One region of the Blautia sp. AF32-4BH genome, then DNA from elsewhere that is predicted to be linked to it. Evidence: predicted binding sites of a transcription regulator. Region 1 holds the regulator's gene; the other holds the start of a gene.
What was found. Region 1 encodes HrcA, which represses chaperone genes, less so after heat shock. Its sites were predicted from a motif close to TGTTAGCACTCNNNNNNNNNGAGTGCTAACA; they were not measured.

Region 1 (16,464 bases):
TTAACGGACGGATGATCGGGATACCGCCGCCGCAGCTTGCCTCAAACAGATAGTTTGCGCCGTGCTCTTTTGCAATTGCAAGAAGCTCGGTACCGTGTCTTGCCACCAGCTCTTTGTTGGATGTGCAGACGCTCTTTCCAGCCTCCAGCGCACGTTTTGTGAAGGTGTAAGCCGGCTCAACGCCGCCCATGACCTCGACAACAATATCAACCTCCGGATCGTTTGCGATCACTTCGTAATCATGTACCAGCACTTTTTCCACTGGATCTCCCGGGAAATCTCTTAAATCCAGAACGTATTTGATATTAATCTCGTTCTCTGCTCTCTTGTTGATGCTGTCATGGTTCGTGTTGATGACTTCTACCACGCCGGAACCAACGGTGCCATATCCTAATACTGCAATCTGAATCATCTCTTTTGTCCCTCTCTTGCTTTTTCTTTTTCAGGACTCCTGTCCTAAGATTTTAAAATAATGAACTCCCTGTCTGGACTCAATCTCGTTGATCATCTCCGAGGCGTCTCCCCGGTCTTCCGCGATATCCACGCTGATCGTCAGTGACGCCACGCCGTTTAACGGAATCGTCTGATGAATGGTCAGAATGTTTCCGTGAAACTCGGCGATAATCTTCAGCACATCGGAAAGCAGTCCCGGCTCATCGTCCATCTGCAGAATAAACGTAATCGTTTTTCCTTTTGCATTGTCATGAAAAGGAAGAATATCATCTTTGTATTTATAGAAAGAGCTTCTGCTGATTCCCGCTTTTTCCGTTGCCTGCTGCACGGTAAGCTCCTGCATATCCATCAACCGTTTGGCCTCGATGACCTTCAAAAGGACCTCGGGAACCGCTTTTTCTTTGATTACATAGTACTTTGTTTTCTCTTCTCTCATGGCAATCCTCTACCTTTATACTCTTTCCAGGAAATACATTTGTTTTCACAGGAAAGATCGTATCATATTCCGACACAATACGCAAGGAATTTTTTCGAATCGGTTTTCAGAAGCCAATGCTTCCGCCGCCGTGACTGTTTCCGCTCGACGAAGTGTGAACGGTGCTTCCGCCGCCACCTCCGCCGCCAGAAACGCCTCCGCCGTGGTTTCCATCATCCTTCTGGATTTTGTGCATCGATACATGACGGTCGATCAGCGCATCCCTGCGGTCTCTGATGTTTACGCGTTTCAGATCCGCATAGCTCTTTGCACCACGGTTTTTCTTTCGTCTGTAGCTCTTCCAGATTCCAAAATAAACAAGAATTCCTGTCGCAGCCGCTGCGATAACAGAAATAAGAGCTTCCGTGCTGTTGATTTTGCGGTAATGAATAATGGAACCGTCTTCTGTAATCAGATAGTCCGCATCGGAAACGCCTCGGTCGAAGCATTCCTGCGTCATCGTAATCATTTTTGCAAAGGTTCCCGCATAGTCGCCGTCTTTCGCGTAGCCCTGCGCCGCCTGCAGGATATCATCAATTTCCGCATCGGACATGTAATACTGCATAATACCAGATGTCGAAATCACAATCTGGCGCTGTCCCATATCGATGAGGAAGCAGACACCGTTTGGCTCTTTCGGATACTTTTTGTCATAAAAATCATCTGCAATCGCCTGACAGTCCTCGGAACCACTGCTGCGCTCGGTCAGGATGACCATATGGAGCTTTGTATTGCGCTCGAACTCTGTACAGGATCTCTCGAGGTCCTGCTCCTCCTCATCGGAAAAAAGTGATGCATTGTCGTAGACATACTGGGATTCGGCTTTTACAATATTCACAGAAAAAACTCCGCACAGCAGAAGGGCCGCAAAAATTCCGAGCAGATATTGTCCTGCTTTTTTCATTCTTCTCATGCGAAATACCCTCCTATCAGCATCACAATCAGGACCAGAAGAGCACTCACAGCCGACGTCAGAAGGGCTCTCTTCCGCTCATAGGGAAAATCGCCGTTGATCGTTCCGGTCTGGCCGTTCATCGCATAGTAGTAAACCTTCCCGTCCTTTCCCGGATACGTCAGCGTCCAGACGGGAAACAGGACGTAACGCCAGTTCTCCTGCTTCGGGGAAAGGTTCATTTTTTCCTGCTCGAGGGAGATATATTCGTTCGCCTCATTCCGCATGGCGCCGCGTGCCATCGTCTCCAGTTCTTTTTTCAGTTCCGGTGCGATCTGCTGCTGTTCGATATCACGCTTTTCCGCCTGAAAGCCGGAAAGGTACCCCATGGAAAACGGCTGCATCTCCTCCAGACGGTATGGCTGTACGCATTCGATCAGATCGCGGTCTGCCTTGTTCAGAGCGTTACGCGACAGACCGTCCACACGGACCTCTCCCTCCCGGCGGACATCGTAGATGCTGGTCTCTGTGTACTCCACATCACCGGTCTGCCAGACTCTCACCTTCCGGCCGCGCGCTATGTAATCCGTCTCAAAGTCTCCGCCGTAAATCCAGTACGGGAAATAGACACCTGTCATCTTCTGTACCTGACTCTTTTCGAAAAAGTCCTTCGGAATAAAGTGTTTCTTCCGGGTAAATGACAAAAATTTCTCGATTGCCTGCTCCTTGCTGATTTTGAACGGCAGCACAAAATCCGGCATATATTCTCCCGAAAGCCGGCCTGAAAGCACCACCGGATTGTGGCAGTAGAAACAGTATGTCGCTGCCGTCGTCGCATCGGTCACAATCTCGGCGCCGCAGTTCGGGCAGGTGTAGACAACTGCTTCGCCCTGCTCTGTTTCCCCTTTTGTTTCCTCCGTACTGCTTTCCTTCTGTGCATCGGATGCTTCCTGTGCACCGGCAGCATCGTCCTCCCCGTTCAGCGCTTCCGCTGCTTTCGGGTTCGCCTTTTCGGCTTCTTCCTGTGTAAACGAGGACAGGCAGTACTCGCATTTATACTTTCCGCTTGCCGGATCGAAGGTCAGATCGCCTCCGCAGTTCGGGCATTTGTATGTAATAACCTCCATATTCTATCCCTCCTTCCCCGGAGCCGCTGTTGTATTGGATGGTTATCTGTTTTCTTTTACTGTCTTGGTTTTCCGCAGTTCGAGCAGAACTTGCCGGTATTCTCCGTTCCGCATGCGCAGACCCATTTTCCTGCCGCTTCCGGTTTCGGGCTGCCACAGTTCGAACAGAATTTACCGCTGTTCTCGGTTCCACACTTGCCGCAGATCCACACCATCGGCTTTGCACTTCCGCAGTTTGAGCAGAAATTGCCGGTGTTCTCCGTTCCGCAGGAGCATTTCCATACGCCTTTTGCAGCTTCCTGCTGTGCCTTGGCTGCCGCCTGCTGCTGCATCTGCTGCTGATTCGAAGCGGACGCCGATGCAAACGAGGAACCGAAGGCATTCATGCCCATCTGAACACCCATAAAGCCGTTCATGGCTCCGTTTGGGTTGGCTGCTGCTTTCTCCATACTGCGTGCCATCGCTCCCTGTACATAGCCCTCACGGATCGATGGATCAGACATCATCGCACCTTCGTTGCGCATCTGGATCAGTTTCTGGGAAGCTTCATCGTAGGAAAGGCTTGCGATTGCCACGGACTGGATCTCCATGCCGCGCATTGCCCGCCAGCTCTCATCCATCGCATCTGCCATGTAGCGGGACAGCTCGGCGCTCTTGGATGCTGCGAACGAAATGCGGATGCCGTCGGCTGCCATCTGATTGATCGAGGACTGCAGGCCCTCTAAAAATTCGTTCATATACTGCTCGTTGATATCCTCGATCTCTACGCGGGATGCGTTTCTCGGCACAGCCTCTGCGTAGAAGCGGAGCGGATCGATGATGCGGATGGAATAGGAACCGTGTGCCCGAAGGAACAGCTCGGCATTGTAGAACTGGTCGAAATAGTTGACCGGATTTCTCGTTCCGAATTTGATTCCCTTGATTTCCTGCAGATTAATATAGAAAACTCTCTGCTCATGCGGGGTCTGGCCGCCGAATTTCAGGCGCTCAAACGTATCTTTTACGGCTGCGTCAAGCGATCCGCTGAACATCGACGGAGACGATGACTGGTCTACGGTAAAGTAGCCCGGCTCTGCGGTGTAATCAATGATCTTTCCGCCGTCCACCAGCATCATAAACTGATTGTCATAGACATGGATCACAGAACCGTTTGAAATCGTCTGGCTTCCCTTTTTATTCTGGCCTTTTCTTACCAGAATTCCCTCTGTAAATACCGTATGTTCCCCCATCTCATACGGTTCCACGGTCTCCAGCCACTGATCGGCGAAACTGCCGTGTACTGCATTGACTGCTGCTCTGATAATACCCATACTTTTACCTCCTGTTTGCCTTTGGCTTCAAAACAGAAAGGAGCATTTCCGTCCTCTGTTGGTGAAAATGCTCCTTATTTTACTTGTCACTGTGCTCTGCCCACAGCCGAATTATGCTTCTTCCTCTTTCGCTCCGGTTCCGAGGGCAATCCACTTCAGATATGCGTTGATAAACAGATCAATTCCGCCGTCCATGACTGCATCGACGTTTCCGGTCTCTGCGTTGGTACGGTGGTCTTTGACCATGGTGTATGGCTGCATAACGTAAGAACGGATCTGGTTGCCCCAGCCGATCTCGGTTACTTCGCCGCGGATGTCGCTCAGCTTATCTGCCTGCTCCTGGAGTTTCAGCATATACAATTTTGCTTTCAGCATCTGCATTGCCTTGTCCTTGTTCTGGAACTGGGAACGCTCATTCTGGCACGTAACCACGATGCCGGTCGGCATATGCGTGATTCGGATCGCCGATGACGTCTTGTTGATGTGCTGTCCGCCGGCACCGCTGGAACGGTACGTATCGATACGAATATCCTCATCACGAACCTCAACATCGATCTCTTTGTCGATATCCGGCATAACATCGCACGATACGAACGATGTCTGGCGTTTTCCTGCCGCGTTGAACGGAGAAATACGGACGAGACGGTGAACTCCTTTTTCGGATTTCAGATAACCGTAAGCGTTTTCGCCGTTGACCTGGAATGTCACGGACTTCACACCGGCCTCATCACCGTCCAGAAAGTCGAGTTCCTCGATCGTAAAGCCTTTGCGTTCTGCCCATCTGGTGTACATACGGTACAGCATGCCGCACCAGTCGCACGCCTCGGTTCCGCCTGCACCTGCGTTCAGTTTGATGATCGCATTGTCCTTGTCAAATTCGCCGGACAGCAGGGTTTTGATGCGGATGGCATCGAAGGATGCCTTGAACTCTTCCATCATTTCCGCGATTTCCGGAACAACGGAATCGTCATCCTCCTCCTGTCCCATCTCAATCAGAGTTTCCATATCTTCTTTGGCGGATACCAGTTTCTGATACGTATCTCTGTCCTCTTTCATGCTGCTCAGCTGTTTCATCTGCTCCTGCGCTTCTTCGGGGTTGTCCCAGAAATTGGGTTCCTCCATTTTACGCTCTAATTCTTCGATCCTCTGCTCTTTGTTAGCGAGGTCAAAGTGAATCCCTCACTTCCACTAATGGTTTATCGTATGTGCCAAGTTCCATTTTGAACTGGTCTAATTCAACTACCACAAGCTTCACCTGCTTTCTGTTTTATATTTTGTATGACACGCAGCTTCTGGTAGGGAAGCTGCGTGCTTTGTCAAACGGATCGTGCTCATCCGTCTCACTGCTGTTCTGCTTTTATCAAACCGGTTTTCTTCCGCAGCACTGTTTGTACTTCTTGCCGCTTCCGCACGGGCATGGATCGTTTGGATAGATCTTACGCTCTGCGCGCTGTACCGGTTTTCTCGGGCCGGACTCGTCTTTGTTGGTTCCGGTCACTTTGGCTACCTGCTCACGTTCTACTTTCTGCTCAACACGTACATGGAACAGGAGACGGACGGTATCCTGCTGGATGGACTCGAGCATTTCGTTAAACATGTCGTAAGCTGCCATCTTGTACTCAACCTTCGGGTCTCTCTGGCCGTATGCCTGCAGACCGATACCCTCGCGGAGCTGATCCATATCATCGATATGATCCATCCACTTCTGGTCGATAACCTTCAAAAGAACGACACGCTCAAGCTCACGAATCTGCTCCTCCTCCGGGAATTCTGCTTCTTTCTCCTCGTAGAGTTTAACAGCTTCCTCTTTTAACTGCTGTTTCAGCTCGTTTTTGGAAATCTTCTCTACGCGCTCTTTTGTCACTGCCTTCACCGGCATGATGGAAAGCAGCATCTCATTTAATTCTGTCAGATCCCATTCGGACTGCTCTGTGTTCTCGCCGATGCAGAGATCTACGGTATTGTCGATGGTATCGGCAATCATCTTGAAGATGGTATCTCTCATGCTCTCGCCGTCCAGTACGCGGCGTCTCTCTTTGTAGATGATCTCACGCTGCTCGTTATTGACCTGGTCATAGTCGAGCAGGTTTTTACGGATTCCGTAGTTGTTGCCCTCGATCTTCTTCTGCGCTTTTTCGATGGCGGAAGAAAGCATCTTGTGCTCGATCTGCTCATTTTCCGGTACGCCGAGGGATTTGAAAATGCCCATCAGTTTTTCGGAACCGAAGAGTCTCATCAGATCGTCTTCCAGGGAAATGTAGAAACGGGACTCACCCGGGTCTCCCTGACGGCCGGAACGACCGCGGAGCTGATTGTCGATACGGCGGGACTCATGACGCTCGGTGCCGATGATCTTTAAGCCGCCGGCAGCTTTTGCCACATCATCCAGCTTGATATCGGTACCACGGCCGGCCATGTTGGTCGCGATGGTAACGGCTCCTGCCTCACCGGCATGGGCTACGATTTCTGCCTCGAGCTCATGGAACTTCGCATTTAAGACCTGATGCGGAATTCCCTCGCGGCGCAGCATTTTGCTGATCAGCTCGGAAGTCTCAATGGTGATGGTACCAACCAGAACCGGCTGGTTCACGGCATGTGCCTCTTTGACTTCCTCTACGACTGCGTGGAATTTCTCTTTTTTCGTCATGTATACGGCATCGTCCATATCCACACGGATGACCGGGCGGTTGGTCGGGATCTCGATAACGTCCATGCCGTAGATGTCACGGAACTCCTGCTCCTCGGTGAGGGCAGTACCGGTCATGCCGGCTTTTTTCTCGTATTTGTTAAAGAAGTTCTGGAACGTGATGGTTGCCAGAGTCTTGCTCTCTCTTCTTACTTTAACGTGCTCTTTTGCCTCGATTGCCTGATGCAGACCATCGGAATAACGGCGGCCCGGCATGATACGGCCGGTGAACTCATCGACGATCAGAACCTCGTCGTCTTTGACTACGTAGTCCTTGTCGCGGTGCATCAGATAATTGGCACGCAACGCCAGGATCACGTTGTGCTGGATCTCCAGGTTCTCCGGATCGGAGAGATTCTCGATATGGAAGAAGTTCTCGACTTTCTTCACACCGTCATCGGTCAGGGTAACGAATTTGTCCTTCTCGTTGACGATGAAGTCTCCGGTCTCCTCGATCTCCTCGCCCATGATCGCGGTCATCTTGGTCATCTCGCCGCTTGCCTCGCCGCGCTGCATCTGGTGTGCCAGAATATCTGCGGTCTCGTACAGCTTGGTGGATTTGCTGCTCTGTCCGGAAATAATCAGAGGTGTTCTTGCCTCGTCGATCAGGACGGAGTCGACCTCGTCGATGATACAGTAAGCAAGCTCTCTCTGTACGAGCTGCTCCTTGTAGATCACCATGTTGTCACGCAGGTAATCGAAACCAAGTTCGTTGTTGGTGATGTAGGTGATGTCGCATGCATACTGCTGGCGGCGCTCATCGTTCTTCATATCGTTCAGAACGACACCGACGGTCAAACCGAGGAATCTGTGGACTTTGCCCATCCACTCAGCATCTCGGTTTGCCAGGTAATCGTTGACGGTAACAATGTGGACACCGCGTCCGGTCAGTGCATTCAGGTAAGCCGGAAGGGTGGAAACGAGGGTTTTTCCTTCACCGGTTTTCATCTCAGCGATACGGCCCTGATGGAGGATAATACCACCGATCAGCTGTACGCGGTGGTGTTCCATACCGAGGGAACGTTTTGCTGCCTCGCGGACGGTTGCGAATGCTTCCGGGAGAATGGAATCCAGGGATTCGCCTCCGTTGTAGCGGTCTTTATATTCCTTTGTCTTGGCACGCAGCTCTTCATCGGTCAGCGCCTGCATGGTCGGGCGGAGAGCTTCGATTTTGTCTACAATTGGATAGATTCGTTTCAGCTCGCGCTCACTGTGCGTACCAAAAAGTTTTTCTGTGAATTTCATAGAATGTTTGCTCCTGCTTTCTCTATTAATTGCCATATTAACATATGGTACTATTCTACCACTTCTGGCACAAGATAACAATGAATTTTTCGTAAACATTTGGTGCCGTTCCCCGGTTTTCCGCTGTTTTTACGGCTTTTCCCGGACTTTCCGGCCCTTTCCGCGAAAAAGTCACCCTGTTTCACAGCTTTTCTAAGCTGGAAACAGGGTGACTGTTCATTCTTTATTTACTTTTCAGCACTCCGGCTCGATCAGACCGTAGGTGTTGTTCTTTCTCTTGTAAACGACGTTTACTTCGTCGGTCTCTGCATTGCGGAATACGAAGAAGGTGTGTCCAAGAAGTTCCATCTGTACGCAGGCATCTTCCGGATACATTGGTTTCATGCCGAATTTTTTCGTACGGATGATCTGGATGTCTTCGTCCTCCAGATAGTCATGCTCCAGATATTCTTTCTGGAAGTTTCCTGCTTCCTGCTGTTTGTCGGCAATTTTGTTTTTGTATTTGCGAAGCTGGCGTTCGATGACTTCCTCTACCAGATCGATGGATACGTACATATCGTTGCTTACCTGCTCGGAACGGATGATATTTCCTTTTACCGGAATGGTAACCTCAATTTTCTGTCTTTCTTTCTCTACGCTTAAGGTTACAATGACATTTGTGTCAGGCGTAAAATATTTCTCCAGTTTGCCAAGTTTTTCGTTGACCGCGGCTTTTAATCCCTCTGTCACGTCAATATTTTTTCCGCTGATGGTAATTTTCATTATGCCCAACCCCTTTGCTCTCAAATTTTACAGGTTCTTCACTTCCCCTGTAAGTAACTCTAATTATAGCAATAGTTGTCTCTATTTGCAATAGTATTTAGAAAATTCATGAATATTTTAGAGTTTTTTCTGTTACAGTTCACTTGTATCTTATTTTTGACAGATTTCATGCTCGCATGAAAATCTGTCAAGAATAAGATACAAAGGGAGCGCCTGGTTATGAGCAAAAAGGAGCTGCGCAGCAGCGGAGAGCGCTGAAAGCGCGGTTTTGCGAATGGCGCGGGTGAACGTCCGTTTCCGCTTACCGGCGGCATACTGCCAGCACGTCTTCAAACTTCATTTTGCCGCCGAACAGATCCAGTGCACTGCCAATTGTCACATCGACGTGGTTGTTTCCCAGTTTTTTGAGCAGCTCCAGGTCTTCAAAACTTCCCACGCCGCCGGCGTACGTCACCGGAAAATCTTTCATCTTCGCAAGCAGTTCCACCAGCTCCGTCTCAATGCCGGAAGCCTTTCCCTCGACATCCACGGCATGGATCAGGAACTCATCACAGTATTCTGACAGGTGATGCAGCAGTTCCTCTGTCACTTCTTCGTCCGTGAACTTCTGCCAGCGGTCCGTCACGATATAGTATTTTCCGTCCCGCTTCCGGCAGCTTAAATCCAGTGTCAGCCGCTGCTTTCCTACCGTCGTCACCAGCTTGTCCAGATTTTCATAGAACACATGGCCGTCGCGGAACACATACGAAGTCACAATCACATGGCTTGCCCCCGCTGTCAGAAACTCGCACGCATTCTCCGCATCAATGCCGCCTCCCACCTGCAGGCCGCCCGGGTACGTCGAGAGTGCCAGCAATGCCTGGCGCTTCGTCTCCTCGTAAAACTCGGTACCTTCCTTGTTCAGCAGAATCACATGGCCGCCCGTAATGCCCTGCTCTTCGTACAGCTGCGCATAGTACGACGCATCCTGCTCCGAGACAAAATTCTCGCTCGCCTGATTTCCCTGATCTTTCAGCGATCCCCCGACAATCTGTTTTACTTTTCCGTTATGAATATCAATACATGGTCGAAATCTCATTTTCCCCGTTTCCTTTCTTTTCTCTCCCCTTAAGTTTTCCACATTATATCAAAATCCGACCATTCTGTGTATAAATTCACCAAATTTTCATGGTTCTTTCATAGAAAAGAAAGAAGAACCTGCTTTTTCCACAGATTCTTCTTTCTTTTCCGGCTTGCCACCGTTCTTTATTTATCGATGTCCTCAAAGGCCTCTTTCACTTTATCCATAAAGCCTTTTTTCTTCTTCGGCTGCTCTGCAGTTTCGCCGTCGGCTGCTTTTTCTTCTGCTGCCGGGCGGTTTCCGCAGGCTTCGTCGAAGGCGCGGAGGGCCTCTTTTGCTTTCTCATTCAGTTTCGTCGGAGTCTGGACTACGAGTGTTACGTAGTGATCACCGCGCACATTGCTGTTGCGAAGGGACGGAACACCTTTTCCCTTCAGACGGATCTTCGTATCGGTCTGGGTTCCCGGTTTTACAGTGTAGAGAACGTCCCCGTCAACGGTGCTGATCTTCACATCACCGCCGAGTGCTGCCTGGGCAAACGTAATCGGTGCAGTGGAGAAAATGTTCATATCCTGTCTCTGGAAGATCGGATGACGGGTTACCTGAACCTCGACAAGCAGATCTCCTCTCGGTCCGCCGTTTACACCCGGCTCACCTTTTTCACGGATCCGGATGCTCTGTCCATCGTCGATTCCAGCCGGAATGTTGACCTGAATGCGTTTTCTGCTGGATGTATAGCCCGTGCCGTGGCATGCGGTACATTTATCGCGAATGATCTTTCCGGTTCCGTTACAATCCGGACAGGTCGTCACGTTTCTCACAGAACCGAACATGGTCTGCTGTGTGTACGTAATCTGACCAGTTCCGTTACATTTGGAGCATGTCTCCGGTGAAGTTCCTGGTTTTGCGCCGGTTCCGTGGCACGTTGTACAGGTATCCTTCAGGTTGATCTCGAGCTCTTTCTGGCATCCGAAAACAGCTTCCTCAAACGTAATGTGGACAACAGCGCGGAGGTTTGCTCCCTTCATAGGTCCATTGTTTGCTCTTCTTCTGCTTCCGCCGCCACCGAACAGGTCGCCGAAAATATCGCCGAAGATATCACCCATATCTCCGCCGCCAAAGTCGAAGCCGCCGAATCCGCCGGCTCCTGCGCCGCCACCGCCGTTTTCAAATGCAGCGTGGCCAAACTGATCGTACTGACGCCGTTTGTCCGGATCACTCAGCACGCCATAGGCTTCTGTCGCCTCTTTAAATTTTGCCTCGGCCTCTTTGTCGCCCGGGTTCATATCCGGATGGTATTTCTTGGCCAGTTTACGGTATGCTTTTTTTAATGTTGCATCGTCCGCTCCGCGGTCTACGCCGAGGACCTCGTAATAATCTCTTTTTTCTGCCATTTATGTTCACCTTTTCATTTCTGTTCCACAAATTTCATCTTTGCAGAAATGTTTTTCCGCACGCTCCAGTATAGCACTTTTCCGAAAGCAATACCAGCATAAATACAGGGGGCGGAATGTATTTTCCGTCCCCTGCAAACATTCGCCTCACAGGGCTTTTTGCGTTTATTTACTTATTGTTTCAACTCACAGTCGGTATTTTCACGGAGTGTGACATGCCGAAAATTAAACCTCTTTGTAGTCAGCGTCTACGACATCGTCGTCATGGCCGCCTGCTGCTCCTGCATTTCCCATATCCGGGCCTGCACCTGCTGTTCCGGCACCAGCGCCTGCTGCTCCGCCCTGCTGCTCATACAGTTTTGCAAACAGTTTCTGAGCGCTTGTCATCAGTTTTTCCTGAGCTGCTTTCAGATCAGCTACCTGTGCATCGGTCATTTCTTCCGGATTGCATTTTGCAATGAGATCTTTCAGTGCGTTCAGGTCAGCTTCTACTGCTGTTTTGTCGTTTGCATCAAGCTTGTCGCCGACTTCCTCGATTGCTTTCTCGGTCTGGAATACCATGGAGTCTGCATCGTTTCTTGCGTCGATTGCTTCTTTTCGTTTCTTATCCTGAGCCTCGAACTCAGCAGCTTCTTTGACTGCTTTGTCGATCTCGCTGTCGGACATGTTAGAGCCTGCGGTGATGGTGATGTGCTGCTCTTTTCCTGTTCCAAGGTCTTTTGCAGATACATTTACGATACCGTTGGCATCGATATCAAAGGTAACCTCGATCTGCGGAACGCCTCTTCTTGCTGGCGGAATTCCATCCAGACGGAACTGGCCGAGGGATTTGTTGTCTTTCGCGAACTGACGCTCACCCTGTACTACGTTGATATCTACTGCTGTCTGGTTATCTGCTGCTGTTGAGAAGATCTGGCTCTTCTTGGTCGGGATTGTGGTGTTACGCTCGATCAGACGAGTTGCAATACCTCCCATGGTCTCGATGGACAGAGACAGCGGAGTTACATCCAGAAGAAGGATATCGCCTGCGCCGGCGTCTCCTGCAAGTTTACCACCCTGTACGGAAGCACCAAGTGCTACGCACTCATCCGGGTTCAGGCTCTTGCTCGGCTCGTGTCCGGTCAGCTGTCTTACTTTATCCTGTACAGCCGGGATACGGGTAGATCCGCCTACCAGAAGGACTTTGGAAAGCTCGGATGCCTGAAGGCCTGCATCAGAAAGTGCTCTCTGTACCGGCTCTGCGGTTTTCTCTACCAGGTCGTGGGTCAGCTCATCGAATTTAGCCTTTGTCAGGTTCATATCGAGATGTTTCGGGCCATCTGCGGTTGCAGTGATGAACGGCAGGTTGATGTTGGTTGTAGTTGCGCTGGAAAGCTCTTTCTTTGCTTTCTCTGCTGCTTCTCTGATTCTCTGCAGAGCCATTTTATCATTGGAAAGATCTACGCCTTCCTGTTTCTTGAACTCAGCAAGGATATAATCTGTTACTTTCTGGTCGAAGTCATCGCCGCCCAGACGGTTGTTTCCTGCTGTGGAAAGAACTTCGATAACGCCGTCACCGATCTCGATGATGGAAACATCGAAAGTACCGCCGCCAAGGTCGTATACCATGATCTTCTGCTCATTTTCGTTGTCCAGTCCGTATGCCAGAGCTGCTGCGGTAGGCTCGTTGATGATACGTTTTACATCAAGACCTGCGATTTTACCGGCATCTTTGGTTGCCTGACGCTGTGCGTCATTGAAGTAAGCCGGAACTGTGATAACTGCTTCTGTTACTTTCTCACCAAGGTAGTTCTCTGCATCACCTTTCAGTTTCTGAAGAATCATAGCGGAGATCTCCTGCGGAGAGTATTTCTTTCCTTCGATGTCTACTTTATAGTCAGTACCCATCTCACGTTTGATAGAACGGATGGTTCTGTCTGCGTTTGTTACAGCCTGACGTTTTGCCGGCTCGCCGACCAGACGGTCACCTGTTTTTGTGAATGCTACGATAGATGGAGTTGTTCTTTCACCCTCTGCGTTTGCGATAACGGTTGGTTTTCCACCTTCCATAACGGCTACACAGCTGTTTGTTGTTCCTAAGTCAATACCAATAATTTTGCCCATTGTTGTTTCCTCCTCAATGAATTATGCTAAAAAATGGTTTAATTTCTATTTATTTATCTTCAAGGCTTAGTTAGCCACCTTGACCATACTGTGACGGACTACGGAACCTTTGTACATGTAGCCCTTCAGGAACTCTTCTACGACGATGTTCTCGCCGGCTTCCTCATCCTCCACATGCATCACTGCGTTGTGCAGGTTCGGATCGAATTCCTTTCCAACGGCCTCGATCACGGTTACACCGAGTTCATCGAGTGCTGTGGTAAACTGTTTGTATACTTTATTCATGCCGTCTGCGAACGGATCTTCCTCCGGGTTTTCCACCGTTGCAAGTCCGCGCTCGAAGCTGTCAACAACCGGAAGAATCTTCTCGATGATGTCTTTTGCTCCAATGGCATACATATTTGCTTTTTCTTTTTCGGTGCGTTTGCGGAAGTTATCGAACTCTGCCATCTGACGGGTCAGGCGGTCAGTCAGCTCTTCGATTTTCTCATCTTTTTTATCTTTTTTCTTTTTGAAGAACTTTCGTTCTTTGCCATCCTCAGCAGTTTCTTCTGCAGCTTCCGCTTCTTTTGCCTCTGCTGCTTTCTTTGCTTCTTCCTGCTCCGCAGCCGGTTCGGTTTCCGGCAGATCGGTCTCTGCTCCGGTTTCTTTTTCCATCTCGCGTGTAGGTTCTTCCATGGTTTCCTCTTTCTTTCTATTTTCTTCGCTCACTGATCATTCCACCTTTCTACTCACCTGTGTCCGGCTTTTTGAAGACGGCGTCCAGTTGAACTTTTAATGTTTTCAGGTTATCTACCACATTTTCGTAATCCATCCGCTTTGGTCCCACGATACCGATTGTTCCGCGCATACCGTTTCCCATATCGTATGTGGTGGTGACCACGCTGCAGTCCCGTAAGGGTTCCATCGAAGATTCATTTCCGATGTATACCTGAATACCGGTATTTTCCTCTCCGTCCTGCTCCTCGGCAGCTCCTTTGATCATATCGACCAGTTTCTGCCGTTCCTCGAATGTGGAGATCAGCTGGCTGGCTTTGCTGCTGTCGGAAAGCTCAGGGTACTTGAAAATGTTGGTTGCGCCGCTGGTGTACACCGGCACATCTTCTTCGCTGACTGCGATGGCTTCCGCTACGGTATCGACCACTTTGCTGATGATGCCGGAGTGGATGCCTGCCTGCTCTTTCATCTTCTTGATCATGCCAAGATTGATTTCTTCAATGGTCAGGCCATTGAGCTGTGTGTTCAGAAGCAGGTTCAGCTTTAATATCTGTTCATCGTTGATGGTCTCGTCTAGGTCGATCATCTGGTTTTTCACCAGGTTGCCTTCTACGACGATGACGGCCAGGAGCTGCTCTTCATTGACTTTTGAGAGCTGGATGAATTTCACTTTATTTCTGTGATATTCCGGTCCTGTAATCAACGTTGCATAGTTGGTAGATGAAGCGAGGACTTTGACAACCTGCTGCAGAACTTTTTCCATTCGGTCTGTTTTTTCAATGACCATGTTTTTGATGTCTGCAACTTCCTGTTCTTTTTCCCGCATCAGCTCATCTACATAGAGGCGGTAGCCTTTATCGGAAGGAATGCGTCCTGCGGAAGTGTGGGGCTGTAAGATGTAACCCATCTCTTCCAGATCGGACATTTCATTCCGGATTGTGGCGGAGCTTAAATTCAAATCCGTGTATTTGGAAATCGTTCTTGAGCCGACCGGCTCGCCCGTTTCCAGATACGTCTGGATGATCGCTTTTAATATTTTTCTTTTTCTTTCATCCAATTCTGTATCCACTAAGATAAGCTCCTTCCTGTTGTATAGTCCTGTTAGCACTCGTTTCAGTGGAGTGCTAACATCTATGCTCTTAAGATAGCACTCTGCCTTTTGTTTGTCAACACCTTTTCCCGGTTTTTCTATGAAGAAATTGTGAAAAAAGTATAAACCGTTTTCTTTCTGAAAAGGAATCTGACTTTTCTTTTTTATTGCATTCTACTGTTTCAAAGGCGCTATAGCCGTATGGTAGGATTCTGCCATTTCGATACGACCATTTAGTAGCATTTTCTCAGAGGTGATGAATCATGAAATATCAGAGACTGGAGGATCTGCGCACGGACCGCGATCTGACGATCCGCCAGGTTGCCGACTATCTCGGCTGCAACCGCGATGTGTATACCCGATATGAAAAAGGCGTCCGGCAGCTGCCGATCTCCATTGCCATCCGTCTGGCGGAGCTGTATCAGGTCAGTCTGGATTATCTGGTCGGCATCAGCGATGAGAAGCGGCCGTATGGATCCTGACTTTCCGGTGTCTCCGCCGCAGCAAAAGCAGGAGGACAGTTTTTCTTCTCCCTGTCCTCCCTGTTTTGCTTTTTCGTTTACAGATTCTGCAGATATTCCATCATCCGCGTTTCGCTGAGTTTCCATCCGTCCGGCTCCCCGCAGAGATACAGCGTAAAATGCCCGCACGGGACTCCGTTTTCCAGGTGGATGCCGGTATACAGTTCTACAATGAGGAGTTCTTCTGCTTTTTCTTCATATATATTAGTGATCTGATAGATGCGCTCTCCCTTTTCGTCCACCGGCCATTCTTTCTTCAGCACATCCCTCAGACGGCTCTCCCGCCCCTGCGCTTCGCATTCTTCCTCCCGGCTGATCATTTTTTCAAACGCTTCCGGCGTCTCCATCCGTTCCACTATATTCTGGACAAAATCTTCTATTTCTATTCTTTCTGCTTTTCCCATTCGTTCCCCCATTTCTGCCGTACATATTTTTCTGTTTTCTGCACAGGCTGTCTTCCCCCGCCGTTTCTCTCTCCCGCCCCATTCTCCAATTTGCGACCATATGATCTGATTTAACTTTGTTCATCCAACCGTTTGGTAGTATGGGTTTGAATCTGAAAGGATGGTACAACGTATGAAATACCAGAGAATTGAAGATATGCGGATCGATCAGGATCTCACCATCAA
Region 2 (16,464 bases), on a different contig from region 1:
TCTTCATTGCCCTGATACAGCTCCCGCAGCTCATGGTTCATCTGCAGTGCCTTGTCGATCGTGATATTCAGTTCATTCGGAATCATCTTCGCAATCGAATCGACCTGTGCATACGGCATATCCAGCACACGGCCGACATCGCGGATGACACCGCGCGCCGCCAGTGTACCGAATGTGACGATCTGTACAACGCGGTCCTTGCCGTATTTTCTCGTTACATAGTCGATGACCTCCGGGCGGCGTTCGAAGCAGAAATCCACATCGATATCAGGCATGGTAACTCGTTCCGGGTTCAGGAAACGCTCGAACAGGAGCTGGTACCGCATCGGGTCCAGCTGTGTGATGCCAAGGGTGTAGGAAACAATACTTCCGGCCGCCGATCCTCGTCCCGGTCCGACCATGATGTCGTGGTCGCGCGCAAATTTGATGAAATCCCACACGATCAGGAAGTAATCGACGTAACCCATCGTTTTGATCGTATCAAGCTCATATTTCAGCCGCGCCTTCAGTTCATCTGTCGCCGGGTGATACCGTTCCTCGAGGCCGTCGTAGCAGAGCTTATTTAAGTATTCCCAGGAAGTGTATCCCTCCGGCACATCGAATTTCGGAAGTTTTGTGACACCAAATTCGATCTCCACATTACACCGGTCTGCAATTTTCTGTGTATTTTCGATTGCCTGCGGTGCATACGGGAAGAGCGATGCCATCTCCGCCTCGGATTTCACGAAATACTGTCCGCCCTCGTAGCGCATGCGGTCCTCATCCGTGATCTTCTTTCCGGTCTGCAGGCACAGAAGAATATCGTGGGAATCCGCATCTTCTGCGTACGTGTAGTGAATATCATTCGTCGCCACCAGCTCGATGCCGGTTTCTGCCGAGAGGCGCATCAGCTGCTGATTGACCATCCGCTGCTCCGAGATGCCGTGATCCTGCAGTTCCAGGAAGAAATTGCCTTTTCCGAAAATCTTCTCATACCGCAGTGCGGCCTCTTTTCCCATCTCGTACTGGTTCCGCACCATCGCACGCGCCACCTCACCTGCAAGGCAGGCGGAAAGCGCGATAATGCCCTCGTGATACTTTTCCAGAATCTCCATGTCGACACGCGGCTTATAGTAAAATCCATCGATAAAGCCCGCCGAAACAATCTTCATCAGATTGGAATAGCCCGTATTATTTTCCGCCAGCAGAACCAGATGGTAGTACCGGTCCTCTCCGCGGCTGGTTTCGCGGTCGAAACGGGAACCCGGCGCCACGTAAACCTCACAGCCGAGGATCGGCTTGATGCCCTGCGCGCGGGCTTCTTTATAAAAATCGATACAGCCGAACATGACGCCGTGATCGGTGATCGCGGCGCTGTTCATGCCAAGCTCCTTGACTCTGGCAACGTACTCTTTGATCTTGTTCGATCCGTCCAGAAGGCTGTATTCGGTATGTACATGTAAATGCGTAAAACTCATCGTTTTCTCCTCTATTTTCCAAAGGCATGTTCCGTTGTCTCCAAGATCGTCTGCACCAGGCTGTCCGGCTCGATCGGCTTGGTCAGATGGCTGTTCATGCCCGCCGCGCGGCATCCCTCTTTGCTCTCTTCGGAAGACTGCGCCGTCATCGGGATGATCGGGACTTGTTTTGCTTCCGGAAGCTCCATGGTGCGGATCTGCCGCGCTGCCTCAAGACCGCCCATCACAGGCATCATCAGATCCATTAAAATCACATCAAATTTCTGCGGATTCGCCGCATACTTTTCGACCGCCTCGCGGCCGTTCCATGCCTCTTCCACCGTCGCACCGTGATCGGTCAGGTAAAACTCGGCGATTTCCATGTTGATCTCATTATCCTCGACAAGCAGAACGTGGAAACGGACAAGCTCTTTTCCTGCGATCCGTGTCTTTACTTCCTGAATCCGCTGTCCCTCGCAGTCAATGTAAAACGGAAGCCGGAATACATACGTCGTTCCGACGCCCTGCTGGCTCGTTACCTCGATCGTGCCCTGCATTTTTTCGATCAGTTCTTTGACGATCGACATGCCAAGGCCCGTTCCCTTGTACTGCGTTCTCGCACCGGACTTCTCCTGTGTGAACGGATGGAACAGCTCTTTTTCGATAAATTTGCTGCTCATTCCGATGCCGCTGTCCATGATGCGGAACTCGTAGACGACCCGGGTTCCGTCGCAGGAGACTTCGCCCGCATACGTATCGATCGTTCCGCCCGGCTTGTTGTACTTGATTGCATTGCTGAAGAGATTCAGCATAATCTGCCGCAGGCGCAGCGGACTGCCGATCAGTCTCGTGTGCGTCAGCTCACCGCGGTGCATACGGTGGGTAATGCCCATCTCCGTAATCTGCGCATTGACAAGGGATGCCACATCATCCATCAGATGCGTCAGATCAAAAGAAGCGCTCTCGATCGTCTCTTTTCCGGACTCCAGCTTATTCATATCGAGCACATCGTTGACGAGTGCCAGCAGATGGCTTGCGGAAAGATTGATTTTATCGAGGCAGTCGTCCACTTTTGCCTCATCCTGCCGGTTTTTGCGGATGATATCCAGCATGCCCATAATGCCATTGATCGGCGTGCGCACATCGTGGCTCATGCGGTTCATAAATTCTGTTTTTGCACGACTTGCACTGTCTGCAGCTCTAAAGGCATCCTGAAGCTGTATCTTCTCCCTCTCTTCCCGGCTGTGGAACTCTGACGTATCACGGAAAAGGATCATGCCGTGTACCACAACGCTCTCCCGCTTTGTCTTTCGGTCGTAGACGGTATCCTGTGACATAAGAACCGTCTTCTGCAGCCATATTCTTCTGCCGGACTCATCTGTTTCCTGATACTCCACGACTACCTGCTTATCTCCGTTTTCAAAGCGCTGCAGCAGTTTCTTCGAGGAATCCACAATGCGGTATGATTCCAATGTCTCCTCCGCGACAAACGCACTGCATTCCCCGCAGTATTTCTCGTAGGAACACGGCAGATCTATATTGAGGTCAAATTTCTTCTGCCCGCTGTGGTAAAAAATCTGCTCCAGCGAATCATTCGTCAGATCAACGGCGAACACGGCCTCGGCCGTCTCGAGAAGTGCCTCGGCGTAGTGGCTGTTTTCAATGATCGACTGTTTCATCTGTTCATAGTATTGGTCGAGCTGTTCTTTTTCATTCCGAGCAGCTTCCCCATTGGAGCGGAACCGCTCAAAGCCCATCAGAAAATGGTGCAGTCCGCCATCCTCGGCCGCGTCGTAGAACAGAATGGTGACTTTTCCCCGGCAGAGCGCTTCCCCTTCGCTGCCCTCCCGATACTCGCACAGAATTTCTACGCTCTCTTCTCCCTTCTGATAGCACTCCTTCAGATGGGTAAGATCCAGCATTCTACGCGTTTCCTTTCTCTTTTCCTCATCCGTGATGCCCTGCACAATATGCTCGGCCGCACCGGTATAGCTGCCGTCCTCGGCAAGGAAAAAGCCCGAAACGGCACGCAGAATCCGGTACTGGTCCTGTCTTGCATTGCAGTAAATACAGTTGGAAAAATGGTATCCCTTTTTCTTTACGACGTCCAGCGCTTCCAGGCTGATCTTCCGCTCTGCGGCGGCTTCTTCCATCTTCGCGCGGTTTTTGTCGATATACATGTTCTGGTCCGCATGGCGGAACAGTTCCCGGATATCACAGTCTTCAAATTCCGTGGACAGTGCATAGCCTCCGGCGTAGCTGATCGGCATCTCCGGGTGCTGGCGGGAATATTCTGCCGTCTGCGTGCGGATGTGATTCATGCACGCTTCCACTTCTTCGCGGTTCAGTCCGCGCAGAATGGCAAGAAACTCATCTCCGCCGTTTCTTCCGACGAAATACTCCTCCGGGACTGCTTTTCGAAGCTGAACGGCAAAGGAACGGATATATTCGTCTCCCTTGTCGTGACCCAGACTGTTGTTGATCGTGCGCAGATTGTTGAGGTCAAACACGCAGACCGCATACACGCCGGAATTTTCTTCTCCTCCGTCGCTTCCCTCCAGAATCTCTTCGCATTTATTTTTATTTGGCAGGCCCGTCGCCTCATCGAGATAGACTTTCTTCTGCAGAATACGGTTCACCGCCGCATAGCGGACGGCCTTGATCAGCTCCATGCCGATGACAAACACCAGACCGATGATATCTCCTACTACCACCTGCTCCAGCTTCTTCAGCGAAGACGCCATTCTCTGCGAATACGCTTCCGCAAGGCCCGTCGCCTCGTCACAGATTTTGAAAAAGGTCTCACTCTTTTCGATAATCGCGGTATTCTCATATCCTTTTTCACGCACCAGCAGAATCTCTGCCTTCAGCTCTTCAAAATACGATGCCAGCTCAGTCATCTTATCCTGAAAATCCCGGTCATCCAGGCGCACCAGATCCAGCTCGCTGCTTCCGTTCCGCAGACCGTCGATATAAGCGTTGATGTCTGCAATCATCGTATCCTGCGGTTCTCCCGCATCCTCCAGCTTGATAATCCGCTGCGTTTTTCCGCGCACCAGACCGGCATAGTTGACAACGCGGGCCGTTCCCTGTATTTTCTCGACCATCGACATAATGCAGAAAAACAGAATAATCAGAATGATCGTCAAAACCGTCATTGCGGTTTTGGAAATAAAAGATGTTTTTTTCTTACTTTTCTTTTTCTTCATCGCTCTCCATCAGATCCTGTGTCATTTTTTGTCATATAGATCATATTATAAGCGCAATCCTCTCTTCGCGCAACCGCAAACCGGGCGCAGAAAAAACTTCAAAATTTTATCTGCTGTCTGACACAAAAAAACGGACACCGGAGAGGATGCGTTTCCTGTCCAGTGCCCGATTTTTTCTTATTTTGCTTTTTCTGCCGTCCAGATTTTACCGTCGCGGATGACAACCTGTTTTTCTTTCATCAGATGGCCGACCGCGCGCTTAAATGCTGCTTTGCTGAGGCCGAATTCTCTCTGAATCACTTCCGGTGATGCTTTGTCATCAAATGGAAGGACACCTGCAAATTCCTCGATCACAGAAAGAACGCTCTCTGCATCGATTGCGATCTGCTCGTACGCTTTTCCGCGTGCGGACAGGGAGAGTTTTCCGTCCTCTTTGACTTCTGTAACGCGGCACTCAAGTTCCTGGCCGACATGATAGTCTGCCTGTGCTTCTCTCTTTGGAATCAGGCCGGAGTAGCGGTCATCAACAGCAACGAAAACGCCGAAGTTTCCGCTGATCTCGTAGATTCTTCCCTTTACGATATCGCCTATGACGTACGGAGAATTGGTTTTCAGGAAATGGTAAACCTTCATCGTTGCGCAGAGACGGTCGCTCTTGTCGATGTAGAGGGAAACCAGAACCTCATCACCTGGATGGAGGCGGCGGGTCTGCTGTTTAAACGGAAGAAACAGATCTTTTTCCAGACCCCAGTCCAGAAATGCTCCGATCTTTCCGGTAGCAGCTACGTTTAAGACAGCCAGCTCTCCAAGCACCAGCTTCGGCTCTCTGGTTGTCGCAATCAGACGGTCGCTGGAATCGCGGTACAGAAATACTTCCAGCTCATCTCCCTCTTTTGTTCCTTCCGGCACCTGTTTGATCGGCAGAAGAACACGTTCCTTCTCGCCTGCTTCCCGGGTCTCCCCAAGATAAATACCGAATTCTACTTTCTTTACTACTACCAGCTTTTGCTTTCTTCCTATATTTAACATTTGACTTCCTTTCTTACTGCTCGCCGAGAGCCTTCATGCTCATCTCCTCGAGCAGGTCGCTCTTGATGTGGTACAGCTTGTCGGACAGATCCACGTAAACCTCATGCGGATTGACCAGACGTTTGGACTCCTCCCAGAGGGTATCTTTCTCTCTGGTGCAGATGTCGCGGATCTCCATGACGGATGGAGAAGTGTAGACGCATGCGCCCTTCTGGAAAATCGGAACGAGGAGCTCGCGTAAGGTGTAGGTTCCGCCTTTGATCTTCGTCTTTTTCCAGGTCTCGATCGGGTCGAAGATGATCATATCTTTGCTCTCGTCGAAGGTCTCGTCTGCAAGGCAGATCAGGTCGGCACGGATCTTTCCGGTTTCTTTATCATAAATACGATAAATCGTCTTATTGCCCGGGTTTGTTACTTTCTCGGAGTTCTCGGACAGCTTGATCTTCGGTATGAATTCTGCATCATCTTTATCTTTTGCTGCTGCCAGCTTGTAAACGCCGCCGAATGCCGGCCAGTCACCGGAGGTAATCAGATTTGTGCCGACACCCCAGGAATTAATCTTCGCGCCCTGGGTTTTGAGGCTGTCGATCAGGTACTCGTCGAGATCGCTGGATGCGGAAATGATGGCATCGCCGAAACCTTCTGCCTCGAGCATCTGATATGCTTTTTTCGACAGGTAAGCCAGGTCACCACTGTCGATACGGATGCCGTAGCCTTTCATCGGCAGGCCCGCTTCTCTCATCTCTTTGAAAACGCGGATGGCGTTCGGAACGCCGGATTCGAGAACATCGTACGTATCTACAAGAAGAATGCATGCTTCCGGATACAGTTTCGCATACGTTTTAAATGCGGTGTATTCATCAGGGAAACTCATGATCCAGCTGTGTGCGTGGGTTCCCTTGACCGGAACATCAAACATCTGTCCTGTCAGGACATTGGAGGTTCCGATGCAGCCGCCGATCATGGCAGCACGCGCGCCGTAAATGCCGGCATCCGGTCCCTGCGCACGGCGGAGTCCAAACTCCATGATGCCGTCGCCCTTTGCCGCGTAAACAACGCGGGATGCTTTCGTCGCGATCAGGCTCTGATGGTTGATCATGTTCAGAATCGCGGTCTCTACAAGCTGTGCCTCCATGATCGGAGCGACAACTTTTAAGAGCGGCTCTCTTGGGAATACGACGGTTCCTTCCGGGATCGCATAGATATCTCCGGTGAAATGGAAGCCTCTTAAATACTCCAGGAAATCATCGTTGAAAATATGGAGGGAACGGAGATAGTCGATGTCATCCGGTGAAAAGTGAAGATCGCGGACATACTCGATTACCTGCTCAAGTCCTGCACATACGGCGTATGCGCCGCCACATGGATTCTTTCTGTAAAATGCATCAAATACCACGATCTGATCGGACGGGTTCTCGTAGTAGCCCTGCATCATGGTAAGTTCATATAAATCGGTTAACAGTGTAAGGTTCTGCGCTCTCATGGCAAATTCCCCTTTCCTCATTGTGTTTATTACGTTCGTATCTTATTCTTTCCGATTGTACCACAATCATTGAAATTCCACAACTACGTATGGCTGTCCTTTTTCATCGTTCAGCGAGATAAAACAGCCGTTTTCCGTCTCAGCGCGCAACGGATGCAGGACATCGCCGAGGTGCGCCTGCTGTTTGTATTCGGCGCGCATCCGGCGCACGGTGAAGTTCTTCGGAAGGCATTCACCGGCAAGGGAAATGAACTGTGCGTTGTTGACGTGGTGGTTCGTATCGAGGTTGTGCGGCCGCACCGGGAACGGTTCGCCGATGAAATCTGCTTCCGGCATTTTCACTTTGCGCTCGCCGAAATCCTCGTCGATCGGATCGTCAATGCCATAGGCGTCTGTCGTCTCTTTCGGTGCACGGACGGGATGACCCGTTTCCATATTGACGTAAGACCAGATGGAGTTGGCACAGGCGAGCATTTCGCCGTCTTCTGTTTCCATCGTGAAGTTACGCATGCCAAGAAATCCTTTGAAGCCGCTCGCCCATGTAGTGATTTTTACCGCTTCACCAAGGGATGGATAGCGGCGCACATGAATCTGCCACGCGGACAGCACCCAGGCGCAGCCTCGTTTTTTGAGCTCCGCAACGCCCTCGCCGATCGCTTCCGACTGGAAGGTACTGCAGTCCTGAAAGTAATTGATCAGCCCCGGCAGGGTGAGATTTCCGTCCTCACCGATTTCGCTGTAGCGGATTCTGCTCGTAAAGGAATACTTCATCGTTTCGTTCCTCCTGCTGTATTTGTTTTTGAGCATCGAAAAAGGCCTCAGGTACGAGACCTGAGACCTTTTAATGAGCTGGGCTACCTGGATTCGAACCAGGAACTGACGGAGTCAGAGTCCGTTGCCTTACCGTTTGGCGATAGCCCATTGCCTTGCGACAAAATGTATAATACACTATCGCAAGAGAAAAGTCAACACCTTTTTTGAAATTTTTTTATTTTTTTCAAAAAACTGACTTTTGGAACATTTTGGAAGGGATTTGACGGCTCAACCCGGCCGTTGTCACTCTCCCGCCACGTATTTTTTGTCGATGTTGACGACGCATTCATACTTCTCATCCATTTCCTTCATCAGCGCCCCGATCTGCCCGATCACGCGATCACAGTCTTTCTTCTTATAAGAATACGGGATTTCAAGATCAAAAATCAGCTTCTTTTTCTCCGCCCCGTTGATCATACGGAAATCGTGGAAGGAAAGCTCCGGATCGAGAATGGAAATTACGTTTCTTACCTTCTCCTTTGTCGCAAGAACCGTCGCATCGTGGATCTCCACCGGATCCATGTGGATGACCAGCAGAATCCCCAATTTTTTGCCGACCTCATGTTCAATGCGGTCGATAATATCATGCGATACCTCGATATCGACATCTCGCGGCACCTCCGCATGGATCGATGCCATACTTCTGCCAGGCCCGTAGTTGTGGACAATCAGATCATGGGTTCCTACAATTCCTTCATAGGAAGCAACCTCTTTCATGATCCGTGCATACAGATCCGGATCCGCGCCCTGCCCGATCAGCGGTTCCAATGTATCTTTTGCAATGGAAATACCGGACCACATAACGAGTACCGCCACAACAAGTCCTGCGATTGCGTCGATATTAACCGAAAGGAAATGGCAGATCAATATAGAAGCGATCGTTGCGCTCGTCGTGATCACGTCGCCCATGGAATCCGCCGACGTTGCCAGCATCACCTTCGACTGAATGCGGTTTCCCAGTTTTCGGTTGAAAAGCGCCATCCACAGCTTTACACCAACCGAGAGCACCAGAATCAAAAACGGAACCATCTGAAATGTGATCTCTTCCGGATTGCGAATTTTCTCCAGGGAGCTCTTTAAAAACGTAAAGCCGACTTCAATAACCAGAAACGAAACGATCAGCGCTGCAATATACTCGATCCGTCCATGCCCGAACGGATGCTCTTTGTCGGCCGGTTTGTTTGCCATCTTGACACCAACAAAGCTGATGACCGAAGATGCCGCATCGGAAAGGTTATTGAACGCATCCGCCATGATCGCCAGAGAATGCATCCCAACACCGATCAGCAGCTTGGCGGCAAACAGCAATACATTGCAGCAGATTCCTACCATACTGGATAAAATACCATATCTCGTCCGCACATCCGCATTGTCAGTGTTCTCATACTCTTTTACAAAACATCTTACCAGAAAATCTGTCATGGGTTCCCCTTCTTTCCACAATACATTCAGAAACATTAGCTTAGATAAAAAGGGCCTCACGCATCGCCGCGAAGCCCTTATGTTTTTTCTGTCTTTTTCTATAGTAGGCAGTGTTGAAAAAAAAGTCAAGCCTAACATATTTTCGGAGATTCTATCGACAGAGAGAAAAAGCAACGCAGACTGCTTCTTTTCAGCAATTCTGCGCCGCTTTTTCTCTGTTTTTTCAGATTTTATCTCTTTTCAGGCAGATTTGACAATCGAATGAGAGTTTTTCTTTTTCCTGCCTGAAATAGCGTTACCGCCCACCGGTACCCAGCGAGCCGTAACGGAATAGCTACTATTTTACTTTATAAATTTTCGCCATATCCTGCACATACAGCGGATAGAACCGATAGCCCGCAAAATCGCTCCGAAGTGCAACCTCACATGCCATATCCTCGATATACAGGTTTGCCGCATCGTCACAGAGCAGTGTTTCCATTTTTTTGTAAATCTCAACCTGCTCCTCTTCATCCGTGCTGGTCTTAACCTGCTGATACAGTTTATCATACTCTTCGTTGCTGTAGTTGATAAAGTTCTTGGATGATGTTGAGGTAAACCGTTCCAGCAACGCGCGTCCGGTCAGATATGCCGCATCAACGCCGACAACCGTGGACTGGAACTTCCGGTCTGCATATACATCCGACAGCCAGCTGTCCCACTCGACCTGCTGAATTTTGGCAGTAACACCGATCGCTTTAAGCTGCTCTACCAGAACCTGGGCTGTATCGATATGCTGCTGATAATTGTTCGGCACTGTAATCGTAAGCTCAAATCCATCTGGGTATCCGGCTTCTTTTAACAGTTCTTTTGCCTTCTCAATATCCTGATTATATCGCTCTGACAGTTCCGGCACATAATATTTTCCAAATGCCGGGAACATGCTGCTTCCGATGATCGTTCCTTTTCCGTCCGCAATCATATCCAGCACTTCCTGGCGGTTTGCCGCATAGCACAGCGCCTGGCGCACCTTCACATTGTTGAGCGGTTCCACGGCATTGTTCAGATACAGCGCCTGTACCAGGTTCATACCGCCGTCATAAATCGTAAAATCGGAATCTTCGGCAAGCTGCGCTGTCTGTGTGGAACTGAGACGTGCATACATGTCCAGTGTACCGGATTTCAGGTTTGTTACGACTGCATTGCTGTCCTTGACAATTCGAAATGTTACCTTGTCCAGATACGCCTGATTTTCCGTATCCCAGTAATCGCTGAATTTTTCAAGGACAATGTTTTCCTGCGGGGACCGTGATACATAGTGGAACGGGCCTGTTCCGACCGGATCTGCTTCCAGATCTTCCACATGCTCAGGTACAATCGCTACCGTCAGATAGGCAAGAAACTCGGTGTCTGCCTCTTTTAAATAGATGTCGATCGTGCTCTCGTCCGGAATTTCAACCTTGTCCACATTGGAAAATGCCTCTACCAGAGGCGTTCCGTCTCCGTTGATACCCGCACAGCGTTCGATTGAATATTTTACATCCTCTGCAGTGACGGTCGTTCCATCGTGGAATTTGACACCATTCCGGAGCTTGAAGGTATAAACCTTTCCATCCTCCGAGATCGAATGGCTCTCTGCCACCGCATCGTTCAGATTTCCTTCTTCATCGGGCTTTACAAGGCCCTCATAAATATTGAATAGGATTTCTTTCGTTCCTGCCGCAACAGATTTGTGTGGGTCAAGACTATCCTCAATGTCCTGAGGAATTCCTACCGTGATGGAACCTCCCATAACAGGTTCCCCTGTCGGGGTTGATTCCGTTGATACCTGAGAACTTGTGGTATCGGAAGAATCTGCTTTCCCATCCTTGCCATCCTGGCATCCGCCAAGTACAACAGTAAGAGCTGCAACTAAAAGCAGCGCAAGTACGCTTCTTCTTTTCTTCATGATTTCTCCTTTTGATACGAGTTCTCTCATTTTGTAATTGTCACGCCTATTGTATCCGACCTGTTCCCAAATAGCAAGTACATTATTGTATACAATTTATTTTCCGAATCCGAAAATCACGTATATCCGCCCGCGTATTCCGGATTCTTTCCCTCGGGATGTACCAGAAAAGATAAAAATTTTGCCGCCCGGGAATTTTAACATTCCCGGGCGGCAAACGCTTTTGCTTTTTTTCTTTTATCCTTCAATGGAGATTGTCTTTTTCTGCTCCACAGCCGGTTTTGCTTCCTTCTTCGGTACGAAGAGTTTCAGCAGACCGTGTTTAAATTCAGCCTTGATATCCTCTTCGGTAATATCTTCACCTACATAGAAGCTTCTGCTGCATGCACCTGCGTAACGCTCTTTACGGATGTAGCGGCCGTTCTCTTTTTCTTTCTCGTCTTTGTCAAGACCTTTCTCTGCACTGATGGTCAGATAACCATTTTCCAGTGTGGCCTGAACTTCATCTTTTGTGAAGCCCGGAAGGTCAACCACTACCTCGTAGCCATTAGCCAGCTCGCGAATATCTGTTTTCATCACATGGCTGGCTTTGCGGCCATACAGTTTCTTTTCTGTATTCTTCATCTCTTTGTCATAATCATAGAACGGAAAATCGTTGAAAAAGTCATCAAATAAATTTTCTCCAAAAATACTAGGCATTAACATAAGTCATCGCTCCTTCTTATTCTTCTCATGGAACCTGATCCATGCTTTTTCTCCGGTTTTTCTTTTCACCGGATCTTTTTGTTTACCTGTTTCTTTGGAACGGAAAGGCTTCCGGATACCGGAGGTTTTCTTCTTTTCCTCTCTTTGTATCCCTCTTCCTTTGTTCTAGCTGTAATATAACACTTATTATTAGCACTGTCAAGAGACGAGTGCTAATTATTTTGTGAAAATTTTGTGAACGCTACGAGTCATGCACATTTACGCGAAAAGCCCTCGTTCAAGCTTGCTTGATAAAGAGGGCTTTTTCATGGAAATGTATAGGGCGACAGCCCGACAGCGAGGGAATTTATTCCCGAGCTGTGCACAGACACCTATATGAGTGAAACTTAGCGAAACTTAAATTACGCCCAAGATGGAATATACTTATTTGTTTGTACTTGATTTTTTAATCTGATCATCTATATCTTCTCCATCACCAAATACCGTAACCTTTATTGATCTTCCCCTTTCCGTTTGATATTTCCGGATATACTCTGTTAATTGTTTTACGTAAATTTCTTCATCTTCCACAATTGCAATCTGTATCATCCTATACCCACCTAAATCTCCTTATTCTGTTAAATAGAAAGTAGAAATTCTGTTAAGTTTTCAATAGCATCTGGTTTTTCTGATAGTTCTTTCCCCATCAGTCCCTCTCCCATAATACCAGGATCCGCACTAAGAGATACAGCGACTCGACTTGAATTCCATACAGCTTCATACATCATTTCCTGATTTTCTTTTGTTACTTTATTGAGAACGTAATAAAATGGTTTTCGAATACTTTGCGATAATTCCCCGATTTTTTTGGAAAGCTGTAGGGATTCATAGGATGGATCTATGATTATCAATATCAAATCTACACCGTTATCAATTCCACGTCCAAAGTGTTCAATACCAGCCTCCATATCCATTAGCGCAAATTGGTCTTCTGTAAGCCTGAGATTTTGGATAAATTGAGTCATAACAGTTCCCATAGCACAAGAACACCCTTCATTTGCCTGATGAATTTTTCCACTGGTCATCAGTTTTACACCGTCTTTCAGACTATAATAATCTTCCGGTATATCATCTATAGTCCAGGTTTCCTCAAAAAACTGATGAGTAAATTTTGATAACATCATATCATTTAAAACATTTTGCTTACCACCGAAATAGTCTGTAAAATCTCTGGGAAGCTTCATACCCAGCTGTCGGTGTAGACCATAATTAGATTCATCGGAATCAATTACCAAAATTTCTTTTCCTCGTCTGGCTAAAGCCTTAGCCAAAAGACTGGTTACTGTACTTTTTCCACATCCACCTTTTCCGCAAACTGCTATTTTCATCTCTATCTTTACTCCTTTTCTTTTTTCTAAATAATAGGCATTACATATGACCATACTTCAAACTGTCTTACTCCACTTCCTCCAGTTCTGTTCCTTCTGGAAGAATATATCCGCAGTTATCACATACTCCATCCTCTGCAAGTATCCCGTCTTTCACAAAGGCTTCAATGCCTCCCGGTTCATGACAGCGTGGACAATCTAATTCCTGTATCTTTTTCTGATTTCTTACATCCTGGCAATTGGCAAATTCAATTTTACCCATAGTGATTCCTCCATTTTCATTCCATATCAATTTGTCTTCGCAAAAAAGTTCCTACCATACGGGAAAAATTGCTGATATTACGAATATAGGCAAAGTCTTTTCCATAGATTCTCTTTTCCACGGAGAGCTCTTCTTCATTCCCTGCAAAAATACCAATTACGAAAATTCCCTGATTTCTGGCCCGACGTACCTCATATGCAGTATCTTTCACAGCTTTTTCTCCGTCATAGATCTTGGGCTGGCGGGTTCCTGGTCGTTGTATGCTCATATCACAGGGTTTTCCATCACTTAATACGATTAAAATCTTATTTTTTTCCGGTCGCTCCATGAGAGAGGAACCGACTGTTTTCAGTGCAAGCCCATCTCTGTTATTGGCATATGCACGAAATTGAAAGATTCTTTCATTTGTTTCCCTTGGATCTTCATAATCCCGAAATCTCTGAAGTACTGTATATCCCCAGAAAGCACAGTATCCTGTCACCCGATGAGGAATTCCTGCCTGGCTTAATGCTTCACTGATAATATATCCCTGCGCCGCTACCTGATCCTGTCTGTCAGCCTGGGAACCACTGGAATCAATCAGGACGTCTATTACAAACTCAGAATCTTCTGCTCTCTTTTTTCTATTAAATAACTTGTCATCGTCTGTTCTTCCAATTTTCCATAATCTCTCAGGAACAAGCTGTCCTGCATCAGATCTGCTGACAAAATCATCCTTTCGGATTATAAAGGCCCGTTTCAGTGACTCTGCCAACACAGAAATATTTCTTTTAATGATCCAGTGATTATTTCCATAATAGGCTTTATTTTTTTCAAACTGAAGCTGAGAAAAACGGTATTGATTATTTTTAATCACAGGGCTCTGTAATATTCCATCTGTAAGATACAGGTTACAGTTTTTATGGATTCCTGTACAAAATTTCCGGTTGACTCTGGCCTGCTCCGATTCACTTAGATACGATTTTCCGTAATTCAGTTCCACATATTCCCGTATCCGTCGCACTGCCTGTGGATTTATATTCTCCGAGCTTTCCGGAACTTCTTCATTTTCCGGAGAGAAATAAAATCTTTTTTTCTTTTTGTTTCTGATATCCAGACTCATCATCTTTTTTTTGAGATTAGAAAGATATTTTTGAATGATGTCTTCCATCTGTTCATCCGTCATGCATTCCTGCCACGCGTCATTGGCTAATGCCATATCCGGTAAATTCAGAATCTTCTCCAGATTTCCATTCCTTTTTTCAAAAGAGGGATCCAGAACATGATTATAAATCTCATCTATCACGTTTATGACATCTTCCGTATTTTCCGCATCCTTCAGAGAAAGAATCTTGTACAATGCAATCTCTGCCTGTGGATCCATTCCCTCATCGTCTGTGTTCTCCAGAACATGCCTTATATACAGAAGCCTAATCCTGTGAATCAGGTCTGTTCCAGCTTTGTCTGATACCTGCTCTTTCTCGGCCTTTTCCAATTCTCTGAACGCCTGTTCTCTGATTTCCTTTGTTCCCAAACGTTCTCGAATGATAAAACGCTCCACAGCAGCATCCATGCATAATCCAGCAAGAGGCAAAAGTATATCTTCTCCAGCAGAAAAATGTAATTTTTTCATCAAATACATGCCAAGTTTCTTCTGATCAAAATATCGTGCAAAGGCACCCTGCTTCACTGCCTCATATAGAACCGTTTGTTTTGAATAAACATATTTTTCTGTGTCCGGTTCAAATTCCATATCATAATCACCACTGACTGTCCAAAAAAGATTTCTGATACGATTGCTGATCTCCAGACGATGTTCTTCCAGTTGTTTCGCCGGCCATCTGACATCCTCCATACAAGTTTACCCCCATATGTCTTTTCCGGTCCAGGAAGATGGGATTCTGGTAGAAACCACATCTTCTACGATCTCTTTTTCAAATACATCAAAACTTTTATTTATGATTCCCATCTGGATTGCATCAATTGGAGAAAGTCCGCTTTTTGTTGCTTTTACAGCAGAAACCAATCCTCTCAGGTCAAGAGATTTTGTTGAGATTTCTCCATGATAAGCTTTGATCTGCAAATCCAGAAACAGTCCTGCAAAAGCTTTCAGTGCACTTTTTTCCCCATCTGGAAAATGTTGTCTTAATACAAAAAGGACACTATCCTCATCCATTTCAGGCATATCAATTACCATAAACCTTGAAACCAATGCTTCATTTAGCTCTCTGGTACCTGCGTAGCCATAATTCATCGTGCCGATAAATCGTGTTGCCGGATGAAGTAAAATCCTGTTATATCCTGGAATATCGATTCTGCGCCGATGATCCAGTGTGGCATGCAGTACAGAAACCGCATCATTTTTTGCCATATTGATTTCGTCCAGGATTCCAAATCCTCCAAATTCCGCGCATTGGTAGATGGGGCCTTTCCGAAGGCGAACCTCATTATTTATAAAGGTATCCGTTCCAATCAGATCGGCACTGTCTGTATTTACATGAAAAGAAATGTCGTATTCCGGTCTTCCGAATATCCATGCCAGTGTCTCACATAGTACATTTTTCCCTGTAGCTTTCGCACCGGAAAGTAACAGGTTATCTCCCTGAAGAAGCGCTGCTATTGACATTTCCAGAATCTTTTTCCCATAAAACAGGATATCCGGTTTTTCTACCCGTTCCTTTACCTGATCCTCTACCTCATAACGCATGTGAAAATCTCTCAGTTCTCCAATTAGTTCCTGCGCTATCTTCTGGTCTTCTAAATATTTTTCTATTTCTGCCCAATGATTTCTCATGAAGATTTTCCTTTCTTTACAATTAGTTATGCCAAATC

Region 2: DWZ44_RS06530 (Hsp20/alpha crystallin family protein) is a predicted target of HrcA. The motif match lies at 12,212-12,242, and genes of this name have one in related genera.

The regions. Positions count from the first base shown of each region.
Region 1 is NZ_QTVL01000005.1:66,571-83,034, forward strand. Features, by position in the region: gene DWZ44_RS07890 (homoserine dehydrogenase) at 1-412, opposite strand, end outside; gene DWZ44_RS07895 (ACT domain-containing protein) at 443-889, opposite strand; gene DWZ44_RS07900 (TPM domain-containing protein) at 996-1,841, opposite strand; gene DWZ44_RS07905 (TFIIB-type zinc ribbon-containing protein) at 1,838-2,947, opposite strand; gene DWZ44_RS07910 (SPFH domain-containing protein) at 3,004-4,257, opposite strand; one part of gene prfB (peptide chain release factor 2) at 4,369-5,424, opposite strand; one part of gene prfB (peptide chain release factor 2) at 5,426-5,476, opposite strand; gene secA (preprotein translocase subunit SecA) at 5,618-8,188, opposite strand; gene hpf (ribosome hibernation-promoting factor, HPF/YfiA family) at 8,423-8,950, opposite strand; gene hisA (phosphoribosylformimino-5-aminoimidazole carboxamide ribotide isomerase) at 9,252-10,028, opposite strand; gene dnaJ (molecular chaperone DnaJ) at 10,196-11,404, opposite strand; gene dnaK (molecular chaperone DnaK) at 11,630-13,507, opposite strand; gene grpE (nucleotide exchange factor GrpE) at 13,574-14,185, opposite strand; gene hrcA (heat-inducible transcriptional repressor HrcA) at 14,235-15,293, opposite strand; gene DWZ44_RS07955 (helix-turn-helix domain-containing protein) at 15,578-15,796, shown strand; gene DWZ44_RS07960 (hypothetical protein) at 15,874-16,239, opposite strand; gene DWZ44_RS07965 (helix-turn-helix domain-containing protein) at 16,412-16,464, shown strand, end outside.
Region 2 is NZ_QTVL01000004.1:57,056-73,519, forward strand. Features, by position in the region: gene DWZ44_RS06485 (DNA polymerase III subunit alpha) at 1-1,457, opposite strand, end outside; gene DWZ44_RS06490 (ATP-binding protein) at 1,469-4,645, opposite strand; gene DWZ44_RS06495 (CvfB family protein) at 4,823-5,674, opposite strand; gene DWZ44_RS06500 (nicotinate phosphoribosyltransferase) at 5,688-7,157, opposite strand; gene DWZ44_RS06505 (acyl-[acyl-carrier-protein] thioesterase) at 7,224-7,928, opposite strand; tRNA gene DWZ44_RS06510 (tRNA-Gln) at 8,007-8,078, opposite strand; gene DWZ44_RS06515 (cation diffusion facilitator family transporter) at 8,214-9,392, opposite strand; gene DWZ44_RS06525 (ABC transporter substrate-binding protein) at 9,730-11,319, opposite strand; gene DWZ44_RS06530 (Hsp20/alpha crystallin family protein) at 11,557-12,024, opposite strand; gene DWZ44_RS06535 (hypothetical protein) at 12,448-12,612, opposite strand; gene DWZ44_RS06540 (ATP-binding protein) at 12,642-13,391, opposite strand; gene DWZ44_RS06545 (hypothetical protein) at 13,459-13,653, opposite strand; gene DWZ44_RS06550 (cobaltochelatase CobT-related protein) at 13,670-15,487, opposite strand; gene DWZ44_RS06555 (AAA family ATPase) at 15,494-16,426, opposite strand.